4 regions of the Psychromonas sp. MME2 genome follow, and region 4 is predicted to be linked to each of the others. Evidence: predicted binding sites of a transcription regulator. Region 4 holds the regulator's gene; each other region holds the start of a gene.
The links. Region 4 encodes sigma-54, which starts transcription at its own class of promoters, with help from an activator protein. Its sites were predicted from a motif close to GTTGGCACGNNNNTNGNNT; they were not measured.

Region 1 (8,031 bases), on a different contig from region 4:
GGTTAATTTAAATCTTAAAGGCCTAGGTGGTATTAAACTTACAGATGCAATTGAAGTTGCAGAAAATAAATAAGAGGGAATAATTATGTCTTTTAATGTTGCATTAAGTGGTATTGCTGCGGCTCAAACGGATCTCGATACAACGGCAAATAATATTGCCAATGTCGGTACCGTTGGTTTTAAAGAATCTCGTGCAGAATTTGACAGTGTTTATGCAAATTCACTATTTTCTAATAGCAAAACTAAAACAGGTGATGGTGCTTCTATTGCAGCCGTTGCACAACAGTTTCATCAAGGAAGCTTGAAATTCACACAGAATCCATTGGATTTAGCGATTACTGGTAGTGGTTTTTTTGCTACCTCAGGAAACATAGGAGATAGAGATTTAAGTTATACGCGAGCAGGTACTTTCAAACTTAATAGTGAGAATTTCATTGTCGATAATAGTGGTAACTATCTACAGGCATTTCCTGTTAACTCGGATGGTAGTTCTTCATCGGTAAGTTTAAGTACAACTGAGCCTATTCAAATTCCTGAAACAGCAGGAACACCAGTATCAACAAGTCAGCTTGGTATTACCTTAAATTTACCTGCTGGCGATCCGACTCTTGATCCTGCTAATTTTGATCCACAAGATCCTGCTACTTATAATAATGCCACTTCGATAACCATTTATGATTCATTAGGGCAATCACATATTGCCAGTACCTATTATATTAAACCTGAAAATGCTTCCTATACTGGAACGAATCAGTGGATTACTTTTATGACTGTTGATGGTATTCCGGTCGATGCCTGGGATAAATCCGCAGTTCCTCCTGCTGAAACATCAGGCGTCTATGATATCGATGCCGATGGTGATGGCTTGCCTGATGGTACGCCGCAAACGGCTACTTATACCGATGCGGCAGGGGTTACCCATACTGGTATTGTATTGACCTTTGATGACACTGGTGCCTATAGCGGATCAGATCCTGCAGATTTAGATTTTGAGCCACTTGGCGTGAATGGAGCTGGGGTATTGCCTCCTGGTGCCGATGGTAGTCAAGCGCTTAATTTAAATTTTAGAGAACCAACACAGTTTGCGTCGTCATTTGAGGTAACGGCGTTAGAGCAGGATGGTTTAACCGTGGGACGTTTAACGGGTGTTGAAATCGGTAGTGATGGTTTAGTAAAAGCGACCTACAGTAACGGTACTTCTCAACCTCTCTCACGTGTCGCTATTGTCCGTTTTCGTAATGAACAAGGTTTGACACAAACGGGATCGAATTGGATCGCTTCACAAAATTCAGGTGATCCAATTGCTGGAGAGGCCGCTTCTGGCTCCTTTGGTGCGATTAATTCGGCAGCTTTAGAGCAATCAAACGTCAATTTAACGACAGAGCTGGTTGATTTGATCACTGCACAGCGTAATTTCCAAGCCAATTCGCGTGCATTAGAAATAAATAATACCTTACAACAGACAATCCTGCAGATCAGATAATTTATTTACTGCAACTTACCCCCAGAAGCGCACCTTTTTAGGTGCGTTTTTTTTGTTTGCTTACCTGCTTCTTATATATTGGCATATATGTTGCTTTAATTAGTTGTAAATCTCTATTAAAAAATCGCACTGCCCGTGCTTGTTTAAGGAATTAAAATGGATAACTTTCTTTATATCTCAATGTCAGGTGCCAAAGAGAGTATGAATGCTTTGGCAATCCATGGTAATAATTTAGCAAATGCCAATAAAACCGCTTTTAAAGCGAGTTTTGAACAGGCTCGCAGTATGCAAGCTTATGGTCAAGGCTTGCCTACGCGGGTGTTTTCAATTACCGAAGAGCCAGGGCAAAATTTTGACAAGGGGACGTTGCAAATGACCGGACGTGAGCTTGATGTTGCCATTCAAGGGGATGGCTGGCTTGTGGTTGAATCGCAGCAAGGTGGGCAAGCGATGACGCGTGATGGAGGTCTAAATCTTGATCCAACGGGTTATTTAATTGATTCTAAGGGTAATCAAGTTGTTGATATACAGGGCGGACCCATTTTCATTCCGCTCCCTGTAGAAAAATTTAGTATCCGCAGTGATGGTATGGTTGAAATTCTTCCATCTGGCGCACCCGCTGAAGCGATGGAAGAAATCGCGCAGATTAAATTAGCGAATCCAAATAATGCAGATATTGTACGTGGCAAAGATGGTCTATTTAGACGGATAGACGGTGCTGAACCAATTGAAAGTAATCAAGTGCAGCTGATAAGTGGTTCACTTGAAGCATCTAATGTGAATCTCGCGAGTGAATTAACCAGTTTAATTAACTTGCAACGGCAGTTTGAGATGCAAATTAAAATGATGAAAAAAGCGGAAGAGATGGACAAAGCGTCTGAATCTCTACTACGTGTTGTTTAACTTAGCCTACGGCGCAGTGTAAACAATCACTATTAAAGTATTTAAGGAGAAAAATTATGCATCCCGCTTTATGGATAAGTAAAACTGGATTAGATTCCCAACAGACGAATGTGGCTACTATTTCTAATAATTTGGCGAATGCCAGCACTGTCGGTTTTAAAAAGAGTCGCGCCATATTTGAAGACTTACTCTATCAAAATATTAATCAGCCAGGCGCCAGCGCTTCTGAGAACAGTAAGCTACCTTCTGGATTAATGATTGGGGCGGGTTCTAAAGTCGTTGCAGTACAAAAGAATTTTTCACAGGGTAATGTGCTCACAACCAATAACTCTTTAGACATTATGATAGACGGTAGCGGTTTTTTCGAAATAGAGATGCCAGATGGTAGCTCTAGTTATACACGTAATGGTCAATTTCAGCTTAACGAAGATGGCATTATTGTTACCCCTGGTGCGGGCTACCCACTTTTACCTCAGGTACAAATTCCGGCTAATGCACTCTCTATTAGTGTTGGTGCTCAGGGTGAGGTCTCGGTACGTATTCCTGGGCAAGCAGAGAATCAAGTGGTGGGGCAGTTGAATGTTAATGATTTTATTAACCCTTCTGGCCTTGAGCCGATTGGTGAAAATTTATATACGGAAACCGGAGCCAGTGGCGCGCCACTTCAAGGAGTGCCCGGTAATGATGGTATGGGTTTTTTACGTCAAGGGATGTTAGAAACCTCTAATGTTAATGTGACCGAAGAGTTAGTTAATTTGATTGAGAGTCAACGTGTTTATGAGATGAATTCTAAGGTAATTTCAGCAGTTGATGAAATGCTATCCTACGTCAGTCAACAGCTATAATGGAGGATATGATGCGTAAATTGATAATATGTTTAAACTTAATGGTACTGGCTGGCTGTACTTCGTTACCGAATCAAGCCTCGAAAGATGATCCTGAGTTTGTTCCTGTTGAGCCGATTGAAGCTGATTATAACGTCGCTGCAACGGGATCTCTGTTTCAAGATAGCTATGCTAATAATCTCTATTCAGATATTAAAGCACATCGAATAGGTGACATTATCACCGTCTATTTAGAAGAGGCAACCACGGCAAAGAAAAAAGCAGGGAGCAGCCTAGAGAAGAAAAATGGGTATGATTTAACGGTCGCAGAATCTGACCTGCCTCATTTTGGAAAAGTTTCTGGAGCAAGTATTGGTCTCTCAGGAAAAAGTAAATTCGAAGGTGATGCAGATGCCGACCAAAGCAATAGCTTAAAGGGGAGTATTACCGTCAATGTGACGCGAGTTTTGAGTAATGGTAACCTTGAGATCCGCGGCGAAAAATGGTTGATGCTCAATAATGGAGAAGAGTTTGTTCGTATCAAAGGGGTTATTCGCTCTGAGGATGTTCGTTCAGATAATTCAGTGTCATCGATGCGAGTTGCTAATGCACGTATTCAGTATGGTGGTACGGGCGATTTTGCTAATACTCAACAACAGGGCTGGTTAACTGCATTTTTCAATGGCCCATACTGGCCAATTTAATGTACTTAGCAAGTAAGGGTAAGATATGAAACTATTAACAAAATTATTATTTACTAGCCTGTTGATTGCATCAGTCGGCAATAGTTATGCAGCGCGTATTAAAGATTTAACCAGTGTGCAAGGCGTTCGTAGTAATCAGTTGGTTGGTTATGGTTTAGTGGTTGGTTTACCGGGGACTGGTGAAAAAAGCAGTAAATTTACTGAGCAATCCTTTGCGACAATGCTGCGTAATTTTGGTATTAATATTCCTGAGGGTGAAAGCTTAAAAATCAAAAATGTTGCCCCAGTGGCAATCACGGCGGAATTAAAGCCTTTTACTAAAGCGGGTCAGAAAATTGACGTTACTGTCTCAGCGATTGGGGAAGCAAAAAGTTTACGTGGTGGGGAATTGTTACAAACCTTTTTAAAAGGGGTTGATGGTAATGTGTATGCGCTTGCCCAGGGGAGTCTTGTGGTTGGTGGTCTTGGTGCTGAAGGTGCCGATGGTTCAAAAGTGGTGATTAACACGCCAACAGTAGGGCGGATCTCTAATGGGGCTATTGTTGAACGTGAGATAAAATCCTCTTTTTCACAGGGTGATAGTATTACCTTAAATTTACATCAATCGGATTTTACCACGGCAAAACGAATGGCCGATGTTATTAATAATCTGGTTGGTCAGAACACGGCAACCTTATTGGATGCGACTTCAGTTAGAGTACTTGCACCGAGAGATCAATCTCAGCGAGTTTCTTATCTTTCTACATTAGAAAATTTAGAAGTTGAGCCTGCTCGTGCTAAGGCAAAGATCATTGTTAATTCACGGACTGGCACCATTGTTATTGGCCAAGATGTTAAATTATTACCTGCGGCTATCACGCACGGTGGAGTGAGTGTTACCGTGAGTGAAAATAAAGAGGTGTCGCAGCCAAATCCCTTTGCGGGAGGGAGAACGGAAACGACAGATAATAGTACAATTAATATCACGCAAGAAAACAGCCGTATGTTTAAATTTGATTCAGGCGTCAGTCTTAATGATTTAGTGCGAGCTGTAAATGAAGTTGGTTTAGCACCGGGTGATTTAATGGCGATTTTAGAGGCATTAAAACAAGCTGGTGCATTACAGGGCGAGTTAATTATTATTTAATCAGTTAGCAAGAACCATTGTTAACTTGCTAAAAAGGGGAAGCAGTTAGTCGCTTTCCCTTTTTGCTTTTTATAAGCTCATTGCCGCAATCCAACCAAATATAATGAGTGGTAAATTATAGTGAATAAAAGTTGGTACAACACTGTCCCATATATGGTCGTGATTATTATCAGCATTTAACCCTGAAGTTGGCCCAAGCGTTGAGTCAGAGGCGGGTGAACGGGCATCTCCGAGTGCAGCTGCTGTGCCGACAAGGGCAATAATGGCCATTGGCGAAAAACCAAAGGCGATGGCTAAGGGAACATAAATAGTTGCAATAATTGGAATCGTGGAAAAAGACGAGCCAATTCCCATGGTGACTAATAAGCCAATAATAAGCATTAGTAACGCGGCTAATGGTTTGTTGTCGCCGATGCTTGTTGATAGCATTTGCACTAATGTTTCGACTCCTCCAGAGGCTTTCATCACCGCTGCAAAACCTGCTGCAGTGATCATAATAAAGCCTATCATTGCCATCATATGAACTCCTTTAGTAAATACATCTTGCGTCTCTTTCCACGCAATAACGCCACCTAAGGTAAACACCATAAAGCCAGCTAAAGAGCCGATGATCATTGAGCCAGACATTAATTGAATCGCTAATGTTGTGATAATAGCGACAGCGGCAACGATCAGATGACTTTTTTGTAACTGTTTTTTTTCCGCTTTTATGGGGGTATTCGTTGGCGTGTAGTCACGAGGTTTACGGTAACTGAAAAATACCGCAATCAATAATCCAGTCAGCATGCCTAATGCGGGAAGTATCATCGCATAGGGGAACTTGGTCTGCGGTTACCTGTAGACCATTATCATATAAGTTTTTTAATAGAATATTATGCAAAAAAATGCCACCAAAACCGACTGGTAGAACCATATAGGGAGTCACTAACCCAAAAGTCAGTATACAGGCAATTAAGCGACGATCTAAACGCAATTTATTAAACACTTCTAGTAGTGGCGGAATCAAAATTGGGATAAAGGCAATATGTACAGGAATGATATTTTGCGAAGAGATAGAGATCAATAAAATGACACTGAGTAGTATGTACTTAATGACATAGGTTAGATGATCAGGGTGCTGCCGTGAATACGCTTAATAATCGTTTGCGAAAGTAAATCAGTGATGCCTGATTTCGATATTGCCACGGCAAATGCACCGAGCATGGCATAGCTGAGGGCAATGGTTGCGCCACTGCCAAGTCCACCTTCAAAAACAGCAACGGTGTCTGTCAATGACATACCCGCACTTAACCCCCCTATCATGGCACTTAATGAGAGGGCGATGACCACATTTACCCTCATTAAAGAGAGGGCAAGCATGACTGAGACAGACAATAAAACAGGGTTAATCATAGTGAGTCCAAGGTTATTTTAAAAAAGTGAAGTTTACGCGACTATTACATGTGCTAAAAGTGAATAAACAGAGATATTTTAATAACGACAGGTTTGTATTTTTGGCACTTTTTTTGCTTTGTTTAGTTAAATGAAAATTAACGGGGCTGACAATGGCTAATCAAGCAGTGACGCAAGCGAGTAATTACTTTGATTTACAAGGGTTAGATCAGTTGCGTCAAAAAGCACAAGGTAATAGTAAAGAGTCGATTCGTGAAGTTGCTAATCAATTTGAATCGATGTTTGCCACTATGCTTATAAAATCAATGCGTGAAGCTAATGAAGCCTTTGAAACAGATAGTCCTTTTAATAATAAACAAACTAAATTCTATACAGACATGCAAGATAAACAACTCGCCCTTGATATCAGTCGTCACGGTTCACTCGGCCTTGCAGATGCCTTGGTGAGACAGCTTGATCCGAATTCCATTGTTACGCCAAAATCACTGCCAATAGAGCAGTTAAACATGCCTAATAGTCAACTTGATAAAATGCATTCATTAGAAAAAGAGGCGTTGATTAAGGAATTTAATAAACCAGATCAATCTCGTTTTGCTACGCAATTTGTTAAGTCGCCAGCGACATCAGCTAATATTTCAACAGATTCGGCTAATAACGCTCCTGAGTTTAGCGGCAAAACATCCTTTATTAATACCCTAATGCCATACGCCAAAAAAGTGGCACAGGCATTAGGTGTTTCTCCTGCTGTTTTAATTGCACAATCTGCATTGGAAACGGGCTGGGGGAAAAAAATAATTAATAAAGATGCCAATCAAAGTAGTTTTAACCTTTTTAATATTAAAGCAAATAAAAGCTGGCAGGGCGATAAAGTCAGTAAAGATAGCTTAGAAGTTGAAGATGGTATTGGTATTAAGCGTCGTTCGGACTTTCGTGCCTACGAAAATATTGCCGCTAGCTTTGCTGATTACCAAGATTTTATCGTCAACAATAAACGTTATAAAGGGGCGCTAAAAGAAGGCGCTAATAGTGAACATTATATTGAATCGTTGCAGCAAGCAGGGTACGCAACTGATCCTCAATATGCTGAAAAAATAAAACAAATCATGCGCAATGAAGAGTTCCAACAGATTATTGCAGGAGACGATTTTAATGGCTGATTTATTTCAAATTGGTTTATCGGGCATCTATTCATCACAAGCGAGTCTTGCGACGACTGGTCATAATATTGCTAATGTGAACACGCCTGGATATTCTCGGCAATCAGTGGAAGTCGCGACGGCTGGTGCGGATCGTTATGGGGAGTATTTCCTTGGTCGCGGTTCGATTGTTAACGGTATTGAACGTGCCTATGATAAATTTGCCTTTAACGAAAATGTTATCAATACATCACAATTTGGCTATGCGAAAGAGGTTTATGCCCAGTCAAGTCAGATGGATATGTTACTTTCCACTGAAGGCACATCGGTTACAAAACCGGTATTAGCGACATTTGAGTCGATTAATAATGTTGCTGATCACCCTAACATGCTTGAGTCTCGACAAGTATTTCTTGAATCAGCGACTAATATGATAAACCAATATAACCGTCTCTATGAAAAT
Region 2 (8,031 bases), on a different contig from region 4:
TCCTCTCTACGAACAAATGCAAATAGTAGGCCAAAAATTATTAAATGGGATTTTTTTCAATTATTTTATGAGTTGGTATGGCAACATCGCCATACAAGATGAATAAACAAAACTTACAGTAGGGGGAAGTAAAGTGAGTCGGTTAATAAACGATTCATTTGCGGCTGTCGTCGCGAGCAAAGTGGCAAAAATTGCCTCTTCATAATGAAAGAGGCAATTTTAATTATTTAAGTTTATAAATGATGCCGGGATTACAACGTATCATATCGAAACGAGGCGTTAAGCCCGTTATTGATTCAGAAGCCCCCAGAATTAAATATCCACCTGGATTTAAAGCATTAGCAAACTGATTTAATATCTTAGATTTAACATCTGCTGAAAAATAGATAAGGACATTACGGCAAAAAATGACATCAAACTTACCTAGCAGTGCATAGCTATCAAGCAAATTAAAATTTCTAAAGCTGGTCAATTTTTTGACATCTGCTTTAACTTGCATTTTAGCCGAGCCATCTTTAAGCGGTTCAAAAAACTGTTTTTTACGCTCTGGAGATAAACCACGTGAAAGTGCTAATGTGTCATAAACACCGCTGTTACACTGTTGCAGCATTGTATTAGAGATATCCGTGCCAATTATTTGCACATTCATGCCTAATATAGACTTCGCTTTTTGATACTCAATGGCGGTCATTGCTATCGAATAAGCTTCTTGCCCCGATGAACTCGCTGCAGACCAAATTTTAATACTCTTTTTATTGGCTAGTATTTCTGGGAATATTTTTTGTGGCAACAACTCAAAAGGATACTTATCACGAAACCACAATGTTTCATTAGTCGTCATTGCATCAATAACGGCGGTTCTCAATGATCTATTCTTATAACTCATTGATTGATTGATTAATTCAGTCAGTGATTGAATTGAAAATTGAGCCATCAAAGGGATTAATCGACTTTTTACAAGGTATTGCTTATTTTCCCCGAGAACGATACCACATTGTTGCTCAAGAAAATTAGAAAACTGCTTATAAATATCGTCAGAAAGGGATCTCACAAATAGTATCTCACTTATTAATATTATTTATCTAAGTTAGTAGAAACGTTGCACTGCTAAAGCTAATTCATCGGGATTAAATTTAGCAATAAAATCATCGGCCCCAACTTTCTCAACCATTGATTGATTGAAAACACCACTTAATGAAGTATGCAGAATAATATGTAATCCACATAAATCAGGATCTTTTTTAACCGCAGCGGTTAATGTGTAGCCATCCATTTCTGGCATTTCTACATCAGAAATCATTAAAGCGTAACGGTCCGTAACAGGTTGTGTTTTGGATACTTCCTTGAGCAAATCCAGCGCCTCTTTACCATCTTTAACTAAATCACATTCAAAACCAAGTGTTGATATCGCTTTTTGAATCTGTTTACGCGCAACGGTCGAGTCGTCAGCGACTAAAATGCGTTTATTCATCGCTTTTTCAGATATACCCTGTGCAATAATATCCGCATTAACTTCAGCATTAACGGGCGCAATTTCATCTAACACTTTTTCAACATCTAAAATCTCAATTAATGTTCCTTCTATATCCGTAACTGCGGTTAAATAATTTGAACGGCCAACACCATTAGGAGGCGGCAACACATTTTCCCAGTTAATATTTATAATGCGCTCGACCGAGCCCACTAAAAACCCCTGAATTGAACGATTATACTCTGTGATGATAATAAAGCGCTCTTCAACGTTATCGATAGCGCGTCCACCTGTCGCCAAATTCAGATCAATAACAGAAATAGTTTGTCCTCGTATATGAGCGACACCACGAATGGAAGGATGTAATTTAGGAAGCATTGTCAAAGGTGGGCACTGTAAAACTTCTTTTACCTTGAATACGTTAATCCCATAACGTTGAATTCCACCCAATTTAAATAAAAGCAACTCAAGACGATTTTGCCCCACCAATTGTGTTCTCTGATTCACAGAGTCTAAAATGCCGGCCATGTTTAAATCCTTTTTGTTATAGTGCTTAGCAAAAACAAGTAGTTTTATAATGAAGGGAAATCCATTAAACTAAGTTTCTTAATTAAGCAATAAATAAATAATCAACGAATAAGGTGAATATTTTGATACGTTTTTTCCTCATCTTGCTTATTATAAACTGTTCGTATAGTTTCGCTGAGAGCAATTACAGAAAAAAGATAGAAAATTTTGCAGAATCCATTATTTCATCCAAATATGATACTTCATACGATACAAACACCAAACAGAAATTGCAAATTAACATTTCCCCAATTGATAATCGTCACAACTTTATCCCCTGTGCAAGTGAATTGATTGGGGAGGTTATCGGTGACACCTTGAAAAAAAATACAGCGGTAAAAATCACCTGTACAGATCCAAAGCCATGGACAACCTATGTCAGAGCACAGGTTAAGATATTAATACCGAGAGTAATGACAAGCACGTCACTGATCAAGGGCAATAGATTAACAGCCGATAATATAAAATTAAGCTATGTGACTAAATATCAAGCCAAAAATGGTAGTTTCGATGAATTAAGCGTACTTATCGGCACGCGATTAAAACGTAATCTATCTAACGAAAAAATAATCACCGAAAGAGACGTCTGTTTTGTTTGCAAAGATGACAAGGTAGTGATCAAAGCAAATAACAAAGGGCTACTAATAAAAACTTCAGGTATTGCTTTAAATGATGCTAATATTGGAGGCACTGTAAGAGTTAAAAATTCACGCACACAACGAATAGTTGTTGGGACAGTATCAGGGCTAAAGGAAGTTCAAGTGTCTTTCTAATTTTTTGTAATTTAGTACTCAAGAAATTATAAATACGGCCGATAAGTTAAATATGTAGTACTTTAAGGATAGGATCATGAGTATAAATATAAATCGATCAGGCGTACAAAAAAACATCATTGTTGAGCAAAATAAGGCACAAAAACAACAATCTTTAGGTGAACAATCCCAAACAACAAGTGCGAGTAGCAAAGATTCCGTGCAGTTAACTTCACAAGCGTTGAATTTAAATAAACTAGAAAAACAATCATCTTCGGAGCCTCAAGTGAATAAACAACGAATTGAATCTCTTAAAGCTGCAATTTTGAATGGTGATTACAAAATCAATACCGAACGCTTGGCTGAAAAATTAAGTAAATTTGAAGGTGACTTTAGTAAAGCATTTAGCTAATAATCGATAGTGGAAGATATTTAAATGCTAGCAGAGCAATTACAGCAACAACTGACCCTAATTAATACCTTACAATCAATCCTCGAGGCGGAAACTACCTGTCTCAAAGAAAAAAATTTTTCTTCATTAAAAGAAATTTTGTCTGACAAACAAAATGCCTTGCAACAGATCGCCTCAATCGATGACAGCTTGATAAAAAACGGCTTACAAAAAGCCCTAGCGGAAAATGAAAAGTTACAACAGTTAAAACAAGAAATCGATAAACAGCTTCGCTCATGCAAAAAAAGTAACGACATTAATGGCCAACTAGTCACATTGAGCATGAAAAGCAATAAACATTTAATGCAGATTTTAAAACAAGAAACGGGCAAAAACAGCGTCACTTATAATAACAAGGGCTCCCTGACAAGTGCATCTCTGTTAGGTCAAGATATTAAGGCATAAACAACGAGCAATATTTATTTACCTCTATACCACACGACCTAGCCAACAACACGCAAACTAATAAAACACTTGCTGTTCAACATTAACGGCAGGCTCTTGCTTACTATAGCTAATACCTGACTCCTTTAATAATGAGACGCTACGCATATCCAATGCAAGTTCTGTAATATAGAGATCCCCTTCATGATAACTTTTTAGCACCTTCGCCCCTCTGACCAAACCGTTCACTTGCGCTTGAATCAAATCGTTAAGCAAACGTGAGCCATTGACTGCATTTTCCGAACTCAATAACACACCATAGATTTGTTCCGCCAACTCTTTATAAGCCTCTAATTTAGAAGCCTTAATTGCATTCAACATTTGCAGATCAAAGGATTCACCTTGCTGCGCGGCAATTGGAGCATAACCGATAGAAGTCATAATGTATGGCTGATCATTACTACTAAACAGCATATTCTGTTGCTGACCATTGGTTTTCGCACAGGCACTTAACAACAAGATAGCGACAACCATTAAGAGCGAAGAGATGAAACGATTAATCCCATGTGACATAATAATATTCCTTACTTTGTGTTTCTTGCAGAGTTAATCATACAAAGCAAAAATCGAGCCACTTAAAAGCATAATCCTAGTTTCATTTTACAATCTGTACTAATTTCAAACTTTTATCACTTAATGTACTATTACGTGAGATATATTTTTTTCTTGATAATCATAATTCCCACCAACAAACATATTATTAGGGAGAAAAGCACTACTAGTCGATTCAACCAAATTATTGTTAGCGTTAACAATGCGAATGTTTAGCATCACCCCTTCTTCATTACGAGACATTGTACCTGTCAAAATTCTGTTAACATCTATGTCTTTATTCAACCTTTTCCAATCGCGTGTTAACGCAAATTCACCCTCAGGGGTTAACTGAATATTGCCAGTTATTTTAAAGTCAACAATGGGAATATGACGAATATGCAATTCATGGATAAACTGCTCTGAGATAGTTTGCCCTAGCCAGTTGGTGGTTTGATGGTTATGTAGATCAACAATAGATGTCAAGGCGATTGCCTGATGACGAGATGTCGAAGGGAGATTAATAATAAGTTGCTCTGCCATATCGCTGACGACTTCAGAAAGAACAAAAGATCGCTCACCAACAAAGGAAGTTATATCCGAGTTGCTATTATTATTCACTATACTCGCATTAACCTCCCCTAAAGCAGCATCACTATTCGCTGAAGAACGAGCAATATAATAATAGAGATGATCATCTTTGCTAACGCTGCGAGTATTTACAACGGCAGTCGTTTCTATATTACGTGCCGCGCTTGTTTGCTCGGGAGCTGTTGACGCACATCCCTGTAATAACAAGGCAGCCCCTGCCAGTACCAATAAATTATTCATTCTTACCTACCTTGGACAGATTTAACTTTCATAGAAGGTATCGGCAACAGGGCAAAAAGCTTTAGTAAACTTTATCATCCAAATTTATTTAAAATATTGGTTCGAAAATTGCTTAATATAATGACAGGTTTATTTTTTAAGTTAAAGGTTCTCTATGTTAAAATATATACTTTTCACTTTGGCTTTATGCTGCTGCAGTGTCAATGCAAAGCTATTTACGTCATCCGGAGAAGCTTTTATTATTAAGCAGGATATCGATAGCGCCCGAGATGTGGCGATCAAAGAGGCGCTAAAAAATGCATTAATTTATTCTGGGGGGCCAATATCCATTCTGCAGCAAGTCAACAATGGGGTGTTAGTTGAAAATAAATTGGTATTTAACAGTAAAGGCGAAATTAATTCACTAACCATCATCGATGAAAATGTAAAAGAAGATAAATTAATGGTCACTATCAGTGTCGATATTGAACTCTCACATAATAGTTGCCAAGGAGCCCAGTATCCAAAATCGATCGCCATTACACGTTTTAAATTAAACAATCCCAATCATGCCGTTGACGGCCAGATACACACCATTAATAAGCAAATAACGCAAACGTTATTTAACCGCTTAAAATTATCACCTCAACAGTTAGATGTTAGAGAATTAATCGATATTCCGGTCCGATTAGGGCAACATTATAGCCTGCAAAATATCTCTAATACTCTATCAACGATGGCAACACAAACCGATAGCCAATATATTTTTTACGCCGAGATCAATGATCTATCCGTTGATTTTGACAGCAAAAATTCGATTAACTATTGGCTTGTTGACCCACTACGAAATTTTTATATGACCGTTTATCTCTATGATGCTCTACAGGGGACCCTTGTCATGAGCAAGCAATATCGCACCGAAGCTAAATGGGAATATGGTATGCATGAAAGTGCTGATTTACAGAGTAAACTGTTTTGGCAAAGGGAGTATGGGCAAGCAATTATTAACCTGCTCGCTAATGTTAATGAAGATATCAATAAACAATTGCAATGCATGCTCCCGATCGCCAGAGTGATTTCAGTAAAAAATAACAGCGTGCAAATTAACCTAGGTAAACGCAATGGTCTCAAAGAAGGCGAGACACTCACTCTTTTCTATAGCAGTAATTATAAAGATCAATTTGGCATCGAGCGCAATGCAGAAACTCAATACCAAGATCCGATGCAAGTTATTGAAGTTCATGATAGTAGTGCGATCCTTCGCACCATTGATAATTACCCGTTAGGTAATATACAAATTAATGATTTAGCAAAAATTAAATAATAGATATCCCATTGTAATAGCAATTGGGTTAAGTATGTGATCTAAATTTTGCGCAGGAAAAATGGCTTAATTTGAGGCGTAAGTTGACGAAAATGGTTGCTCCCTTTGCGAAACTTACAACAAAAAAGTAAGTTATTTTAACCCGTAAAATAGATCAGCTATTTATTCCGATTGGTATAATGCTATAAATTAAAATAAATAGCCCCTAAAACAACAATTGTTCAGGGGCTTTTTTACATGAAAAAGGGTCTGGCTACGGATAAAAATAGTGCACAGAAGTAAATGACGCTGCCGTCGGCTCCTCATCGGGGATATCAATCATATCCGATAGCATTTCATCATAATGAATACCTGTACCAGCAGAAACATTAACCTCTTTGCCTCGCACGGCCCCCATAATATCACCACCGCCGCCTAAATCTAAATTACCATTCGGAGCATAAATTCTGGCGTACATATCAGCATTACTTCCCACTGTCACAGCCATATCCGAATCATTACTGCTTTCATATGATGAATATATGGTGAGTGGAGCCTCCCCCTCAGAGTTAACCGTTTCATCAGCAAAAAGATCCGTCAATGAATCAAGATTTACCGAACCATCGGTCAATATCGTCAATGAGCTCGTGTCGTCAGCAAAGACAAAGTTACTGTTTTTAGTCAATATATCCCCGGTTATCAATAGGGTTATATCCCCCGTGATAGTGATATCCTGCCCTATCGGTGTAAACTCATCAAAGATGTACACCTCGGTGGGTTCACCAAACACATCAAGGGTGACAGGCGCGACACCCGCAATAGGCGTACCATCGGAAGAGACCTCTGCGCCATTGAATTGCAAATTACTGCCAATCATTGTTGCGCTGTAACTATTGGTTGAACCCGATGGAACTTGCCCCTTCATGGCTGTCATTTCCGTGACAATATCAAGCGGATCACATTCTCCAAAATCAATTTCAGGTGGCAAAATCTGGTCACTATGTATTGCCGTTTTTAAATTACTATGGTTTTCTCCACCATATATTACGGAGCTGCTAATATCCTTACCATTATCACCGTATAAATCGCCACCAACGGTGATCTCTTGCCCCGTGGCAATTAACCCCTTAAAATCTAAGTTGCCACCAGCATGAATATTAGAGGTAGAAGTAATCCCTTTAAATTGTATATTATTAGCCGCGGTGGCAGCCCCTGAGATAGAGCTACCACTTGACGTCCCTGTGGAAATACTCCCGTTTGATGTTAAATTACCATAAATGCTACCACTACCGGATAGTTCGATATCCGCGCCACTATTAATAGTGGAGACATTACCTTTATCATTATGTGCATTGGGATCGTATGGACCAAGGCTAGAATTATAGCTATCTACCGTGCCTCCACCTTGTCCCACATAAACCCCATCACAACCAGCTACCGCATCAGTAAAAAGGCTTTTCCCTGTTATTTCAATCGCCTCTATTTCTGTTTTCAAATACGCAGTGGCACCTTGATAGCTTCCCATACTCACCAAGGTAAATGTTGAACCATTTAAATTAATGTACTGTGCAGGCAAAGAGTAATTAGCACCGACCGGTACGAATGAGTTGGCTTTTAAATTACTTTCTATGGTTGCATTAGGTACAGACAACGCATTTTGCTCTTTAATATATTCATAGGCTTTAATAATGCCTTGTTCTGA
Region 3 (8,031 bases), on a different contig from region 4:
AACGTACATTAGTGCAGGCGCCGTTGCGTAAGCGGGGACTAAATAGCTCACCGGTGAAAAGAAAATCATCACTAAGAAAAGTAAGCCGACAATAGTGGCAGTTAAGCCTGTTTTGCCGCCAGCAGCTGTACCCGTTGCCGATTCAATATAAACTGCGGCAGGTGCCCCACCGACGGCTCCAGCAACGATCGAGCTTACCGAGTCAGCTGTTAACGCTTTACCACCGTTAATGATTTGTCCATCATTATCTAATAAATTTGCTTGCCCTGCTAGTGCGCGAATGGTGCCCGTTGCATCAAAAACTGCCGTCATTACTAATGCAATGACCACGGGGAGAATAGTGGGGGTTAAGGCGCCCATTATATCCATTGAACCTATTAGTGTGTCACCCTGTGCGGTTTCTAAGCTAGGTAACGCGAAAAATCCATTATAGGTGACATTGGGGTCAAAAAGTAAGCCAATGATAGAAATAGCAATAATGACTAATAAAATACCGCCTGGTATACGTTTTTTCTCCAAGCCGAAAATAGCCGCAAGGCCAAGTACAGACATCACCGTAGAAAAGGAGTTAATATCACCAAGGGCGATGGGTAAACCTGCATGACTATTTTTAACAATAAGCCCAGAGCTATCGGCAGCAATGAGTAATAGGAATAAACCGATACCAATCCCTGTTTCGTGGGCGATGCCAAGGGGTAAATTAGTTAATATCCACTGGCGAATGCCCGTAACTGTGATTAATGTAAAGACAACGCCCATGATAAATACCGCGCCCAGTGCAACTTCAACACTGACCCCTTGGCCTATCACTAAACTGAATGCAGTAAATGCCGTTAATGATATTGCACAGCCGATAGCCATTGGTAGGTTTACCCATAGCCCCATTAATAATGAACCAAATGCTGCGATTAAACAGGTGGCGATAAACACCGCACCGGCATCAAAACCTGCGGCGCTGAGCATACTTGGTACAACAATCACCGAGTAAACCATTGCCAAAAAGGTCGTTAAGCCAGCGATTAATTCTGTTTTTATGGAACTACCTCGCGCTTTTATTTTGAAAAAATTATCGAGTTTATCCTCTAAGCTTGTTGTTTTTTTTATCTGTGCTGGATTGTCCTGAGACATTGAAATATTCCTTAATTGGCTTATATTGACTGAGAAGTTTTTGTGCGCGCATTCTCACATAAATAGAGTTAAATATAAATACGCTACCGATAGCAGAGCGCATTTTGCTCAAAGCGATGAAATTTTAAGGATAAATGTTGGAATGTTGAAATCAATGGTTACGATTAGCTTGGCTCAGGTTCCTGTGATTAAGGGTAATTTGGTCGAAAACCTTGCCAATCATCTTGAAATGATTGAGTTATCATCAAATCTTAGGGCTAATGTTGTCGTCTTTCCTGAGTTATCATTGACAGGTTACGAGCTTGAATTAGCTCAACAGCTTGCTTTTAGTCAGTCTAGAGATAGCTTTGTGGAACTATCGTGCGCTGCTATTGAACATAATATTATTATTGTTGTTGGTTGCCCTCTCGTAGCTAAAAAAAATGCTAAACCAACGATAGGTTCGGTAATTTGCTTCCCAGATGGCAATGTTGAGTTTTATTCGAAACAATATCTGCATGACTCGGAGGGGGAATATTGCTCTTCAGGCAGTGTTGATTACCTGTTTAATATTAATGGTTATCGAATTGGATTAGCTGTGTGCGCTGATTTTTCATCTCCTCAGCATTCGAGCCACGCTGCCAATGGTGGCGCTGATATCTACATTGTGAGTGCGTTAATTTCCGAATCAGGTTATCAGTGCGATGCTGAAATATTAGCTAATATAGCCACAATGTATAGGTTTCCTGTGTTATTGAGTAATCATATTTCTCAAACAGGTGGCTGGCAGGCTTGTGGTAACAATACGGTTTGGGATGCAAATGGTCAGATTGTATTTAATTCTGATTCAAAAGATCCCTGTTTAGTGTTAACGACTTTGCTTGGTAATGAAGTAAGTGCGGTGAAAGTTAGTATATAAGGAGATGGTATGCGGATAGCCGTTTTATCTGATATTCATAGTAATGTTTATGCGCTCGGAGCTGTTTTATCGGATGTTCGCCGCCGTGGTGTGGATTTTTCCGTTAATTTAGGAGATATTCTATATGGTCCGATCGCACCGCGGGCAACCTTTGATCTTCTCATGGAAAACGAACTCATCACCATCAGGGGGAATCAGGAACGGCAAATTTATGAGGCCAAAGAGAGTGATATAGCATCGAACCCTACGCTGCAGTTTATTCTAAATGAGCTGGGTAATCAGCCGCTAAAATGGATGAAACAACTACCTTTTAACTATCAATTAAACGAAAGCATCTTTCTTTGTCATGGAACGCCCGTTGATGATTTGATCTACCTGTTAGAAAATGTCGATAGCGGTTATGCCAAGGTGCGTTCCGATCAAGAAATAGTCGCACTGCTTAATGGGCAGAGTTCAGAAGTTATTCTTTGTGGGCATACACATACAGCCAGAACTTTATTCACCAGTACGCAGCAATTAATAGTCAATCCTGGCAGTGTTGGATTACCCGCATATCGTGATGATCAACCCGTTAAACATGTAATGGAAAGTTTTACTCCTCATGCTACTTATGCGATTGTGGAATGTTACAAAAATAGGTGGTCAGTACAGCATATTAAAATAGCCTATGATTACGAAAAAGCGGCAAATGAAGCGCTAAAGCGAAACCGAAATGACTGGGCTTATTGTTTAACAACTGGCAGATCTTTATAAAGTTAACCGTACCAGTTGTCGATAGCTCTTTTTTTAAATTATTGACTTATTCCTGCTGTGATTTAATGACAAGGCAGGAGACCTGTTTTTGTTTGCCGTATTGTATAACTTGTATTAATTCCGACTGACTAATGGGCACATAGACGGAGTTGATAGCATCTTTTTGTACTTCGACAAAGGGATCGTGAATAAACATGAACTGTTCGTTATAGCCGTTTAATATAATCCAATGTGGCCCTTTTTCGCCATCAAAACGGTAGGTACTGATCATCAGTAGCACCGCATAGTCTTGATCTATCCAATCGCGTAACTGTGTAAGGGTAGGGATGCAGTTATTAATCTGCACGCCCTGCTCGGTAAGTTGCTGGCAAAAATCGTTGTGCACGATGCTGATCACCTCTTTTTTATTGCCATCGCGTACACTATCGATAAAGGGGATTGAATTTGAACGACTGTACATTTCAATGTGTAAACCGCGTTTTATCGCTGCGAGTGCGAGGCCATGTACGCTGCAACCCCCATGACCGCTGGTCATAAATATAGTGGTCGCTTCACGCCAAATACGTAATTCATCAATGCGGCTCGGTTGATAGCTTGGATTGACTGCGCTGATGCCCATCATGACGCACGCAGCCCCACAGGTAAAGGGGGTTGTCTGTACGTATAATGGCATCTTAATCACTTTACTCGGTCCGGGGGGATCTAAGCGTTTATGCATACGCACACCATCGGCGAGGTCATCATAGTAATGTACGAGTGTTTTCAGTACTTTATAGCCCATTTTTAGATAAAGATTTTTGCCTGCTATATTGTCGTTTCGCACTTCTAGGCGTAAGATAATAAAGCCTCGTTCGACCACGATTTGTTCACATTTTTTTATCAGTTCAAAGGCGAAATTACGCCCCCTGAATTCGGTACTAACGGCAAGTGAATAGAGTCGTGCTAGACGCGTTCCTCGATGAAACAAGACTAGGGCATAGCCTGCCAGTATTCCATCCACCTCGACCACTAATAAGTAGTCCAGTGGTGAGTTGATAAAACGTTTCATTTGTCGAGGGCTGATTTTATCACCGCTAAAAGCGTTGTGTTCGATCAGGTTAAGTTGAGGCAAATCGCTTGATATAGCTTGACGAAGTAGCATGAGTAGGCTCTAGTTGGCAATCATAACAGTAGGTTAATTTACACGCTAAACCCCACAAGAGGCAATAGATATTTATGGCTCAGTTTTTAATTGTTACCGATGATGTTAATGATTGGCGACCTTATTTACCCAGTGACAAGATGGTTACCGTTCATGACTATTTAGAGATGGGTGCTTTTTCCGAAAAAAATGCCATGCAAGTGGTCAATTTGTGCCGCAGTTATGATTATTTAAGCACAGGTTATTACTGCTCTTTGATGGCTGAAGCCCGTGGTCATCGGGTTATTCCACGAGTGATGACGATTAATGATTTATCTCACGACCATTTCTTTAGTTTGCCACAAGCGGGATTAAATAAACTTTCCGATGAAGTTCATGAAATATCAATGAAGCTTTATTTTGGATTTTGTGACAATCCATTGCTGGAACGCCTTGCTCGTAAAATATTTGAACGTTTTTCAGTGCCAATTTTACAAGTTCGTTTGTTAAAAATTTCTGATAAATGGCAAGTGGATCTGATTGAACCTGCTGCGTTTCAGGATTTAACCGATTCAGAACAAGATTTATTTGCTAAATACCTTGAGGTGTTTTCACAAAAGGTCTGGCGTTTACCTAAACCCTCTAAACGTTATCGTTATGAAATAGCGATGTTGGTGGATGAAAATGAAAAAATGCCGCCATCGGATAAAGGTGCTTTAAAGCTATTTACCAAAGCGGCTAACCGTATCGGTATGGACTTAGTACAAATAGGTGCTCATGATCTCGGTCGTTTAGGTGAGTTTGATGGGTTGTTTATCCGTTCCACCACTAATATCAGTAATTTTACCTACCGTTTTGCTAAAACGGCGGAAAAACTGGGGTTAGTGGTCATGGATGATCCCGAATCTATTATGAAGTGTACGAATAAGGTGTTTTTAACTGAGTTATTGAATAAGCATAATGTACCCGTGCCAAAGAGCTTGATATTTAAAGCTTCTGATCAAAACTGGGTTGATAATGTTATTGATAGTATCGGATTACCTGTGGTGCTTAAAGTACCCGATGGTGCATTTTCACTCGGGGTTGTGAAAGTTAAGGATCGACAGACCTTAATCGAACAAGCTGAAAAAATATTCTTGCATAGTGCCCTTATTTTGGCGCAAGCCTTTATGCCTACCGACTATGATTGGCGTATTGGTGTGTTAAACCGCCAACCCATTTTTGCTTGCCGTTACTTTATGAGTCGTGGTCATTGGCAGATTTACCAACATCATCAAAGTGGTCGCGTTAGCAGTGGGGATTTTGATTGTGTAGATTTAAAAATGGTGCCACAAAATATAGTGGATGCAGCGGTTAAAGCTTCTAATTTAATCGGTGCTGGTTTGTATGGTGTCGATTTAAAAGAGATCGACGCTAAAGCTTACGTCATCGAAGTCAATGATAATCCGAGTATCGACCATGGTGTCGAGGATCTATTTTTAGGTGATTTAGTTTACGATCGTGTTATGACTGAATTTTTAAGAAGGATCCAGCTTCGCGGCTTGTAGTACATCAAGAGGTTGCGCTATTGATTATCCATCTTAATTGTTATGGTTAGCGCAACTCTTTTGTTAAAGTGTAAATCAGACCTACCGTACAAATTAATCTTTAATAGAAAGGTGCTTGTTGGTAGGGATGAGCCAGTCATCAATGTATCGATATTTTCGATTGTGCTCCTCTATGCCTAATTTGTACTCATCACCTAATTAGGCTAAGTGTCAGTAATTTTTACATTGTTATTTTTGTTTTTATAAAAATTCATTTCAAAACAATTACTTATTTTGTTGGTGTGATTTTTGCTATGCGCTTGGTGTATGTCAAACTTAATCCAAGGAACGGAAATGAAAAAAACAGTAATATTAGTGACAATGCTTTTCGCAGCAGGGAGTGCAAATGCGGGGGTAATCGATTTTAATAGCAATTCAGATTATAACTATTGGCAAACAGCTATCGTTTCTAATGGTTTTACCTTTACCGATGTTACAGGTCAGGGATCTCTTGGAACGGCAAGGAATCTTGATAGCGAAAGCGTTGATAATGGTAGCGTTCATTTAATGGACTGGGTTAATGGTGGGAGTTTATCCTCTGTTAAAATGGAACAAACAGATGGGGTACTTTTTGATTTGAATAGCTTTGATTTTACCAGTGGTTACTTAAATGGTGGAAATATTGCGTCAGAGTTATCTGTGAATGGTTTTGATGCCGGTGGGAATCTTATCGCAAACTCATTGTTTACCGTTGCTGATTATAACCAATTCTCATTTACTACGTTAAACCTATCACAGGCTTTTCAAGCGCTAAGTTATGTCGTATTTGATGCGCTAGGTTACCGTAACCGCGTTGGATATGATAATATTGTTGTCAATGAAAGCGTCCCTGTTCCAGAGCCTTCTACATTGTTAGTGCTTGGTCTTGGCTTAGCTGGCGTTGCTTTTTCAAGAAAGAAAAAGTCTCGTTAATCAAATTAAAAGTTAATCTAATTGATAAGTAATAGCTGCATTACATTTAATTGCAATGGACAGCTATTACTCGATCATACGCCTTGCTTTACTTCATTTTTCTTCAACAAGTTATGGTCACAATATTCGAATTTTCCTGTCAGTTTTTTTTACAGTTGTGAGTTATATATAAATTGGTTGTTTTGTAAGTGTTTGTTTTTGGTTGGTTATTTGTGGTTGGCATAAATTGTGCTTTATTAAAAATACCTTTTGTGGTTAATAGTAATAGGGAAATACTATGTTAAAAAATATTAAAATGCTTTCTACTGCTGTTGTAATTTCTACAGCGCTAATGGCGAACACAGCACAGGCCACGCTTATTGATTTGACGACAGCGACTACTTCAGGGGTCACGTCAATATCTAGTAATAATGCGTTGTTGAATGCAACCTCTTGGATGTCTGTTGACGTTACCGATGCGTTATCATTTGAGTGGTATTTTAAAGCAAATGATTATCTTCCTTATGATGATTATGGTTATTTTGGTTTAGATGGGGTAAAAACAACATTGGCTTCGGTGAGTAGTGTGGGTGATTATGGAAATTCAGGTTGGATGACTTATCAGTTTGACTCTGCTTTCACTGGCGCACTTACCTTTGGCGTGCAAAATGTTCTTGATAATGGTTTTAATAGTCAACTTACTGTGAAGAATGTGACTGTTCCAGAGCCTGCTACATTGGCTATTTTGGGGTTAGGTTTGGCTGGTTTGGGCTTTAGCCGTCGCAAACGTTCTGCCAAATAAAAATTTCATTTTTATAATTTGAAATGATGAACTTGAGTTTTTTAAGTTCATCATTTTTTGCTTTTCTGCGTTACTGAAGTAATACTAATCCGCATAAGTAGACGAGCTATTTTGCTGGTTAAAATAACTTACTTTTTTGTTGTAAGTTTCGTAAAGGGAGTAACCATTTACGTCAACTTACGCCTCAAATTAAGACATTTTTCCTGCGCAAAATTTAGATCACATACTCAATCATGCGCCTTGCTATTCCTCATTTTTCCTCAACAAACTATGATCATAATATTATGCGGATTGGTATAATAATATTTATTAAATAGTTAAGAATATCTTACACGTGCCGATACACTAACTAAGCGTATTAATAATATAAGGAGGTAATATGAGTCAGCATTTAATCGTCGATTTTATAAACCGTGCTTATGTGTTTAAGCCTTCTAATGATGCGAAACTTGTTATTCATAAAGTGAAAGAGTATCAAGCATCTAACCGTAAAAATAATTTTTCTCCCGAAATGGCTGAAGAAAGCACCCATTCTCTTCACTCGATTAAAGTAAAAAAAATACAACCGGCCAGCGATAATCAGCAAGAGTCACAAGATGTTAAGCCTGATGGGCATATTGATATTACTATTTAACACTTTTAAAAGTGTAGGGTAAGGGAGGTGACTACCAGTAGCTAGTAGTAACATGCTTATTTAATGTAATACCAATCAAGTGACACATATCCTCTCCTCTATTATCCAGATATATTCGCTGCCATTTTATTCCTCGTGGAAGTGCACATTTATATTCTTAATAATTTACTACACCAGCACATACCCGTTATCATTGACTGACTTAAAATAACATTGTTA
Region 4 (8,031 bases):
GGGGTTGGTAAAACCGAAGTAACGCAACAATTAGCGAAAGCGATGGGAGTACAGCTATTACGTTTTGATATGTCAGAATATATGGAAAAACATACGATTTCACGTTTAATAGGGGCGCCTCCTGGTTATGTTGGCTATGAGCAAGCTGGGTTATTAACCGATGCGGTGGTCAAACATCCTTATGCGGTATTGCTATTAGATGAGATAGAAAAAGCCCACTCTGATATTTACAACATTCTATTGCAGGTAATGGATCATGGTACGTTAACGGATAGTAATGGCCGTAAAGCTGATTTTAGAAATATTGTTTTGGTGATGACCACCAATGCCGGTGCGCGCGAATCCATCAAACAGAATATAGGTTTTAAAACTCAACAAGATAATCATCAAGCAATGGATGAAATTAAAAAAGTCTTTTCTCCTGAATTCCGTAATCGTCTTGATAATGTTATCTGGTTTAACCATCTTGAAATTGAAGTTATCTATCAAGTTGTGGATAAATTTATAGTTCAGTTGCAAGCTCAGTTAGATAAAAAGCATATCTCTTTAGAGGTCAGTGAAAGTGCCCGTAAATGGCTGGCGGAACAAGGTTACAATCGTGCCATGGGTGCTCGTCCAATGGCTCGATTGATTCAAGAAAAATTGAAAAAACCACTGGCAAATGAGATCTTATTTGGAGAGTTACAAGATGGTGGTAGCGTGGTTGTTTCATATGATAATGGCTCAGGTGGTATTATCTTCGATTATGTAAAATCACTCGCATTAAGCTGATAAATGATAGTTGCAAAGGTTCTTCCATTTCCACTTTATCTTTGTTTTTTGAGATAGAGTGGAACTGTTGAAAGTGATTTTTAAACGCCACAATTAGATCGGGATGGTATGGAATTCGAATTTAGAAAAGATTTTATTAGTGAACAGGCAACCGTTAAAATATCCATGGGTCATGAGGCTTTTGCTACTTGGCTAGAACAAGAAGGGCAGTCATTAAATTGGGTGGATGCTTTGTTGCTAAAATTATCGGCTTTACAGCAACGCCAGATAAGTGAATATAAACTTACGGGAAGTGAGTTTATATTACTGCTTACACAGGATGAAGCCTTGGTTATCAATCACAGTCTATTAAATGATCACGATGATGTTGATTTGGAAGGGGACTTACATTTTTATGATGCTGAAATAGAAGCCGCCTGTGGTTTAGAAGACTTCCTTGCTTTGATTGAATCATGGCAGTCCTTTTTAAAGGATTAATCCCTTTTTCCCCATGCTACTTCAATGTGCAATGTTAGCAAGAAAAAGCGTACCACCATGCTAGTTTAAGTTTAAATAGATATTTTATAACAACGAAAATGGGTGCTATTTTCTTGCCTTACCATGGTGCTACAGTGTAAATTGATACTCCTCTGGCACGACCACAATTCCTTTTTCTGATATTTTGTAACGTTTTTTATCCCCTGCCGTATCAAAGCCAATACGAGTTCCGGCTGGAATTTTTACATTTTTATCAATAATACAGTTTTGAATTTGGCATCCTTTGCCGATTTCTACATTATCAAAGACAATGCTATTGGAAATACTGCAGTTATCAAAAATGCGTACATTGGATGATAGGATTGAGTGATATACAGAAGCATCGGAAATGATGACGCCATTTGAGATGATTGAGTTTATCAATTGACCTGAATTTTTTGTCGTCGAAGAGACTGTTCGTGCGGGGGGAAGTTGTTGTTCATAGGTGCGAATAGCCCAATCTTGTTGATATAAATCCAGAGGAGGAATGGGCTGTAATAGATCCATGTTAGCTTGATAAAAAGAGTCAATAGTGCCTACATCGCGCCAGTAAACATCTTGGCTTACTCGGCCACTTTCTTCACCAAAACGGTATGCGTAAACGCTTTCTCGTTGGATTAATTTTGGAATAATGTCATGGCCAAAATCATTTTTTGAATTTATATCTGCTGCATTCTTTTCTAGGGCATCAATTAGCGCATCCATGGTAAAGATATAAATCCCCATTGAGGCAAGGCTCTTAGTTGAGTCGATCGGAGAGATTGGAGGGGTGCTTGGTTTTTCTACAAAATCAATGATACGTTTGTCACTATTAATTTCCATGATGCCATAGGAACTTGCTTCTTCTACCGGTACATCCATACAGGCAATGGTTAAATCGGCGTTGTTTAAGCGATGCTGTGCAAGCATTGGAGCATAGTCCATGCGGTAGATATGATCCCCTGACAGTACAACGACGTATTTAGCATTACTACGTGAAAGTAGCCATATATTTTGATAAATGGCATCTGCCGTTCCGCCATACCATTGTTCACCTTTACGCATTTGCGGTGGAATAGAGGTGACATATTCTCCAAGTTCAGGATTAAAAACAGACCAGCCATCACGAAGATGTTTTTGCAGTGAATGGGATTTATATTGTGTTAAAACCAGTATACGCCTTAATCCAGAGTGGAGGCAGTTTGTTAATGTAAAGTCAATAATGCGATATTTTCCACCAAAAGGGACTGCAGGCTTGGCTCTATTATCCGTTAGTGGTGATAATCTTGAGCCCATTCCACCCGCTAAAACTACTGTTAAGACATTTTGCATTGCACACTCTCCTTGGTTATTAGCGTCATTAAATAATATATTAATCGGAAACTGATGTTGTGCCGATTAGAATAGATAGCTGATCTGTTTTACTGCTTAAATTAACTGAGTTTTTCATTTTCTGTGTCGCAAAGGGAACGTTTGATTTTTATATACGTGTTATTTAATTATTTATTATTAATAGTTTTCAACTTCAAGCTTTATGCCAGTTGTTAATGTATTGAAAAATAAGGGATAAAATAAAAATAGAATCTATTAAGCACCACTTTGAGGCAAGTGTATAAATCCTTGCACTATAAAGGTTATAGATTAGATGGGAAAAGTGATCATAGTAATGCTCGTGAAGAACCATGAGCATTACTGGGGGGTTAATGTCGTAGTACTAATGTTGCCATGCCGAGGAAGGAGAATAACCCGATGACATCGGTAACGGTTGTTAATGCCATTCCGCCTGCTAATGCCGGATCAATTTTATATTTATGCATTAATAGAGGGATCGTCACGCCAGCGATACCGGCTACAGAGAGATTAATGAACATTGCGCCAGCAATGATAAAGGCAACACGTATATCATCTTTCCAAATAGCGACGGCAGAAGCGACTAAAATTGCCCAAACAATACCATTAAGCAATCCGATAGCGGCTTCTTTGCCAATTAGCCAGCGCGTGTTATTGTCACTTATATGGCCAACGGCAATACCACGGATAACCAATGCTAATGTTTGATTACCCGCGATCCCCCCCATGCTAGGGACAATCGTCATTAAGACGGCAAGAGTGGCCATTTGTTCTAAGGTCGCTTCAAACATATTAGATACGGAAGCGGCAACAAAGGCGGCCATTAGATTAACCGATAACCAAACAGTACGTCGTTTAGCACTGGGAATTATCGCGGCAAATGTATCTTCATCATCGTCCATACCAGCCATACCCATCATCGAGTGTTCGGCATTTTCACGAATAATATCAACAACATCATCGATAGTGATTCGACCAAGAAGGTGTTTGTTGGCATCGATAACAGGCGCGGATATCCAGTCATGACGTTCGAATAATTTAGCTATTTCACCTTCATCGAGTTCTACCGATAACGCTTCGGTTTGATCATTCATTACCTGTTCAACAGACAGACTTGGATCAACGGTAAGTAGAGTCGATAGTGGTACATCACCAATTAATTGGTCGTCTTCATTGACCACATATAAGGTGTCGGTTGCTTCTGGTAATTCCCCTTTGAGGCGTAAATAACGTAAAACAACATCAATAGAGACATCCGCTCTTAGCGTGATCGTGTCGGTGTTCATTAACGAACCAGCGGTATCCTCAGGGTAAGCCAATGCTTGTTCTACACGGTGTCTATCTTGCTTGTCCATCTTCTGTAAGACGGCTTGATAGAGGCTATCTGGAATGCCCCTTAGTATGTAGGCGAGATCATCGGTATCCATCCCTTCTGTGGCGGCTACAAGATTAGCGGCACCCATTAAATTGATAATGCCATCTTTAGCATCTTCATTTAATTCTTCTAAAATTTCACCATGTTGGTCATGGTCGGTTAAATTCCAAAGCACTTTACGGTGGGAAGGAGGGGAGGACTCCAGTAGTAAAGCGATGTCACAGGCAGCCATTTTATCAAGGATGCTGCGTGCACGGACAAACATGCCACTTTCTACTGCTTGATTAACTTCTTGAAGGCGTTGCTGAGCATTTTGTACATCTGTATTTTCCAGCATTGCCTAACTCCTTTATTCTTCTTCGAAAAATTTATCTTCTATTAACTTTGTAACTGCACTCATTGCTTGCTCTGCTTGATTACCTTGGGCAATAATCTCTATCTCTTGACCATAACAGGTTTCTAACACCAACAATCCCAACACACTATCAGCATCGGCCTGTTTTCCTTGATGCTTAATGGTGATGGTGGCATCAAAAGAGTTTACTAATTCAACCAATTTTATGGTTGCTCGTGTATGCAGGCCAAGTTTATTCTGTATTGTAATTGTTTGATTAATGATAGCCATTTATTTATTGCCTTTTAAACATTTATGTTCAATTTGCACTTGGTAGTGAGGTTTAAAACGTGCCGCTATTTGCTCAGTGACATAGACGAACGGTGTTTCCCTCCAGTACAACCAATCGCAATCGTGACGTAATTTCGGTTATTCGTTTCAAGGTAGGGTAACCAAGAGTGGAATAGATTTTCTATTTGATTGATGGTCTGCTCGACCATAGGCTGGCTACGCAGGTAATCTTTAACTGGCTTTTCAAGGCCAGTGTGTTCTTGCAGTTCTGGTATCCAATGAGGGTTGGGTAAAAAGCGTACATCAAACATATAATCAGCATCTTCCGGGACCTTATATTTAAAGCCAAAAGATTGGAAAATAATCAATAAGTTACTTTTAGTTGAACCTTGTAAGTGAAGTTTTAGATGTTCGTTGAGATTGTGAATCGATAACGTTGTGGTATCAATCGTTAATGAGGCTATATTCTTTATGGGAAGTAGTAGCTCTTGTTCTAGGTCTAGCGCTTGCGATAAGGATAATTTGCGTTTAGATAATGGATGCAGGCGCCTTGTTTCACTATAACGGCGGATTAAAGCGCTGGTCATGGCATCGAGATAAATTATTTCTACTTCAATTTTATTCTGTAATGCAGCAAGCAACGTTTCTATAGCGGCTATGTCGTGAGGCAAGTTGCGAATATCTAAGCTGATCGCAACTTTATTATTGCTGGGATCAACGCTATCAAGTAATTGTTCAAGGAGTTGGTATGGGACACCATCGATGCAGTTATAACCTAAATCTTCAAGTACATGTAACGCGATCGTTTTTCCTGAGCCTGAGCGTCCACTAATAATTATTAATTTCATGCTAATCCCAACTAGTTATTGACTCTGTCCTATGTTAACTACTCTGATTGTAGTAATTTAAACAAGGCTTCGTCTGAATCTGCCGTTCTCAATTGACGCAGAAATGGTTTATCTAATAATTTTTTGCTAATTTCAGAGAGTGCAACTAGGTACTCTTGGCATTTATCTTCAGGAACAAAAATAGCAAATAAAAGGTCGACATTATTACCATCGTAAGCATCGTAATCAATGGCTGTATCACATTGTAAAAAAACGGCTGTAGCGGGCAACGATGTATCAATTTTTACATGTGGGATTGCAATGCCGCTTCCGACCCCCGTTGACCCTATTTTTTCACGCGCAATTAAATCGTTAAATAACGTTTGTGCGTCAATGCCTAGTTTTTCAGCCGCGATATGGCTAATTTTTTCTAGTGCGCCTTTTTTACTTGTACAGTTTACCTTGCTGAAAACGGAGTCTTGAGTTAATAAAGTCGATATTTTCATATTATATATTCTGTTTACGATCCATAAAATTAGCGCGCAATTCTAGCAGGTTCTTCTTGAATGACTATTAACAAATAGTCATTTTTTAATCTTAATCAAGTCTATAGCAACTGTTTACGCTGATTTGATGGCGGTATACCTAATGATTCTCTATATTTTGCAATGGTTCTACGTGCGACTTTAATACCTTGCTCTTCGAGTAACTGAGTTATTTTATTATCACTTAAAGGTTTATTTGGTGATTCTGCTGTTACTAGCTTCTTGATTAATGCGCGAATGGCTGTCGATGAACACTCTCCACCACTTTCAGTGGCGACATGGCTAGAAAAGAAAAATTTGAGCTCATAAATCCCTCTAGGGGTGTGCATAAACTTCTGCGTAGTCACCCGAGAAATCGTTGATTCATGCATTTCAACCTCTAGTGCTACATCATTTAACACCATCGGTTTCATTGCTTCATCACCATACTCGAAAAAAGCTTGCTGTTGTTGGACGATACAATTGGAAACCTTTAGCAGTGTCTCATTTCGACTCTCTAAGCTTTTAATGAACCATTTAGCTTCTTGTAAGTGACCTTTAATAAATTGTGAATCTGTTTTACTGATATTAGATTTACATAAATCGGCATATTGCTGATTAATCGATAAGTGTGGATTGCAATCAGGGTTTAAAGAAACACGCCACTGCCCTGCAATTTTTTTAACGTAAACATCGGGTACGATATATTGTGCTTTACTCTCTTCGAGTTGATTGCCAGGACGAGGCTCTAGACTCTGAATAAGGCGCATTACTTCACCTAATTCACTCTCTTTTAGTTTAGTTTTTCTTGCTAATGTTCGGTAATCTCGATTAGCCAGTAAATCCATATGCAAATCAAGAATCATTAATGCTTCGCTGCGCCATTGTGTTTGTTCTGACAGATGTTTTAGTTGTATTTGCAAACACTCTTGTGTGGACCGAGCTGCCACACCAAGCGGATCAAAATGTTGGATACGTTTTAGTACCGCTTCCACTTCATCTAACTCTAGATCCGTTAGTTCATCATTTAAACTTTCTAAGATATCTCTGCAGCTAGTGGTTAAATAGCCGGATTCATCAATGGAATCGATAATTGCGGTAGCAATGAGCTGGTCTGTATCTGTAAATGGCGTCAACTGCATCTGCCAGATTAAGTGGTCTTGTAATGTATCTGAAGATTCGCCTTGATAGACAGTATCTTCACCTTCATAATTGACTGTGCCAGAGGAGACTGACGTTGTTGGTGGTGCAGTGAATGACTCTTCCCAGCTATTTTCAATAGGCAAATCATCGGAGAACTCCTGTTGAGTTAACGCCTCCGATGTGTCCATGTCGCTACTATCTTTTTGTTCGCTACTTACCTCTGCAATACCACTTTCATCGTCTTGTTGAAGTAGCGGATTTTCATCCAGCACATTTTGAATTTCTTGCTGTAAATCAAGTGTAGAGAGTTGTAATAATTTAATAGCTTGTTGTAATTGAGGGGTCATAGCAAGCTGCTGACCCATTTTCAATTGTAAACCCTGTTTTATCAAAGTATCTCTTCCTCTTACGCAAATAAGGTGATTAATTAAAGTCTAAACTCTTCACCCAAGTAGACCTGTTTTACATGGTCATTCTCTAATATTTCTTGCTGTGTGCCAACTGCAATAATTTCACCATGACTAACAATGTACGAGTGTTGGCAGACATCTAAGGTTTCTCGAACGTTATGGTCGGTAATTAATACGCCCAAACCGCGGTCACGCAACTGCTGAATAATATTTTTTATGTCGATAACTGAAATGGGATCCACACCGGCAAAGGGTTCATCTAGTAATATGAATTTTGGCTCTGTAGCAAGCGCTCGGGCTATCTCTACCCTGCGACGCTCACCACCGGATAAGCTCATCCCTTTGCTGTGGCGAATGTGGGTGATATGAAACTCTTGTAATAGGGTCTCTAGCTTATCTTCGCGCTGTGCTGCCGTTAACTCTTTACGAATTTGTAAAATGCCCATGATATTTTCGCTTACCGTTAAACGACGAAATATAGAGGCCTCCTGAGGGAGGTAACCGATCCCTT

Region 1: the regulator sigma-54 is predicted to act here: its motif matches at 6,533-6,551, upstream of flgJ (flagellar assembly peptidoglycan hydrolase FlgJ).
Region 2: the regulator sigma-54 is predicted to act here: its motif matches at 5,143-5,161, upstream of AB1A03_RS06820 (flagellar assembly protein T N-terminal domain-containing protein).
Region 3: the regulator sigma-54 is predicted to act here: its motif matches at 6,613-6,631, upstream of AB1A03_RS04320 (PEP-CTERM sorting domain-containing protein).

Annotation. Positions count from the first base shown of each region.
Region 1 is NZ_JBEWXI010000006.1:195,869-203,899, forward strand. It holds gene AB1A03_RS06870 (flagellar hook assembly protein FlgD) at 1-73, shown strand, start outside; gene flgE (flagellar hook protein FlgE) at 86-1,483, shown strand; gene AB1A03_RS06880 (flagellar basal body rod protein FlgF) at 1,640-2,386, shown strand; gene flgG (flagellar basal-body rod protein FlgG) at 2,443-3,231, shown strand; gene flgH (flagellar basal body L-ring protein FlgH) at 3,243-3,914, shown strand; gene AB1A03_RS06895 (flagellar basal body P-ring protein FlgI) at 3,940-5,040, shown strand; partial or broken gene AB1A03_RS06900 (Na+/H+ antiporter family protein) at 5,110-6,429, opposite strand; gene flgJ (flagellar assembly peptidoglycan hydrolase FlgJ) at 6,585-7,589, shown strand; gene flgK (flagellar hook-associated protein FlgK) at 7,582-8,031, shown strand, end outside.
Region 2 is NZ_JBEWXI010000006.1:186,352-194,382, reverse strand. It holds gene AB1A03_RS06855 (CheR family methyltransferase) at 224-1,051, opposite strand; gene AB1A03_RS06850 (chemotaxis protein) at 1,088-1,999, opposite strand; gene flgA (flagellar basal body P-ring formation chaperone FlgA) at 2,356-2,811, shown strand; gene flgM (flagellar biosynthesis anti-sigma factor FlgM) at 2,888-3,202, shown strand; gene AB1A03_RS06835 (flagella synthesis protein FlgN) at 3,227-3,646, shown strand; gene AB1A03_RS06830 (LPP20 family lipoprotein) at 3,704-4,198, opposite strand; gene AB1A03_RS06825 (FlgO family outer membrane protein) at 4,319-5,047, opposite strand; gene AB1A03_RS06820 (flagellar assembly protein T N-terminal domain-containing protein) at 5,202-6,350, shown strand; gene AB1A03_RS06815 (DUF7305 domain-containing protein) at 6,604-8,031, opposite strand, start outside.
Region 3 is NZ_JBEWXI010000002.1:863,883-871,913, forward strand. It holds gene AB1A03_RS04290 (NCS2 family permease) at 1-1,128, opposite strand, end outside; gene AB1A03_RS04295 (carbon-nitrogen hydrolase family protein) at 1,154-2,026, shown strand; gene AB1A03_RS04300 (metallophosphoesterase family protein) at 2,036-2,779, shown strand; gene AB1A03_RS04305 (peptidase C39 family protein) at 2,826-3,920, opposite strand; gene AB1A03_RS04310 (RimK family ATP-grasp domain-containing protein) at 3,995-5,446, shown strand; gene AB1A03_RS04315 (PEP-CTERM sorting domain-containing protein) at 5,780-6,397, shown strand; gene AB1A03_RS04320 (PEP-CTERM sorting domain-containing protein) at 6,675-7,178, shown strand; gene AB1A03_RS04325 (hypothetical protein) at 7,558-7,812, shown strand.
Region 4 is NZ_JBEWXI010000012.1:196,631-204,661, forward strand. It holds gene clpA (ATP-dependent Clp protease ATP-binding subunit ClpA) at 1-771, shown strand, start outside; gene AB1A03_RS11190 (YacL family protein) at 880-1,248, shown strand; gene glgC (glucose-1-phosphate adenylyltransferase) at 1,378-2,598, opposite strand; gene mgtE (magnesium transporter) at 2,967-4,328, opposite strand; gene AB1A03_RS11205 (HPr family phosphocarrier protein) at 4,341-4,616, opposite strand; partial or broken gene rapZ (RNase adapter RapZ) at 4,617-5,464, opposite strand; gene ptsN (PTS IIA-like nitrogen regulatory protein PtsN) at 5,503-5,949, opposite strand; gene AB1A03_RS11220 (RNA polymerase factor sigma-54) at 6,051-7,499, opposite strand; gene lptB (LPS export ABC transporter ATP-binding protein) at 7,538-8,031, opposite strand, start outside.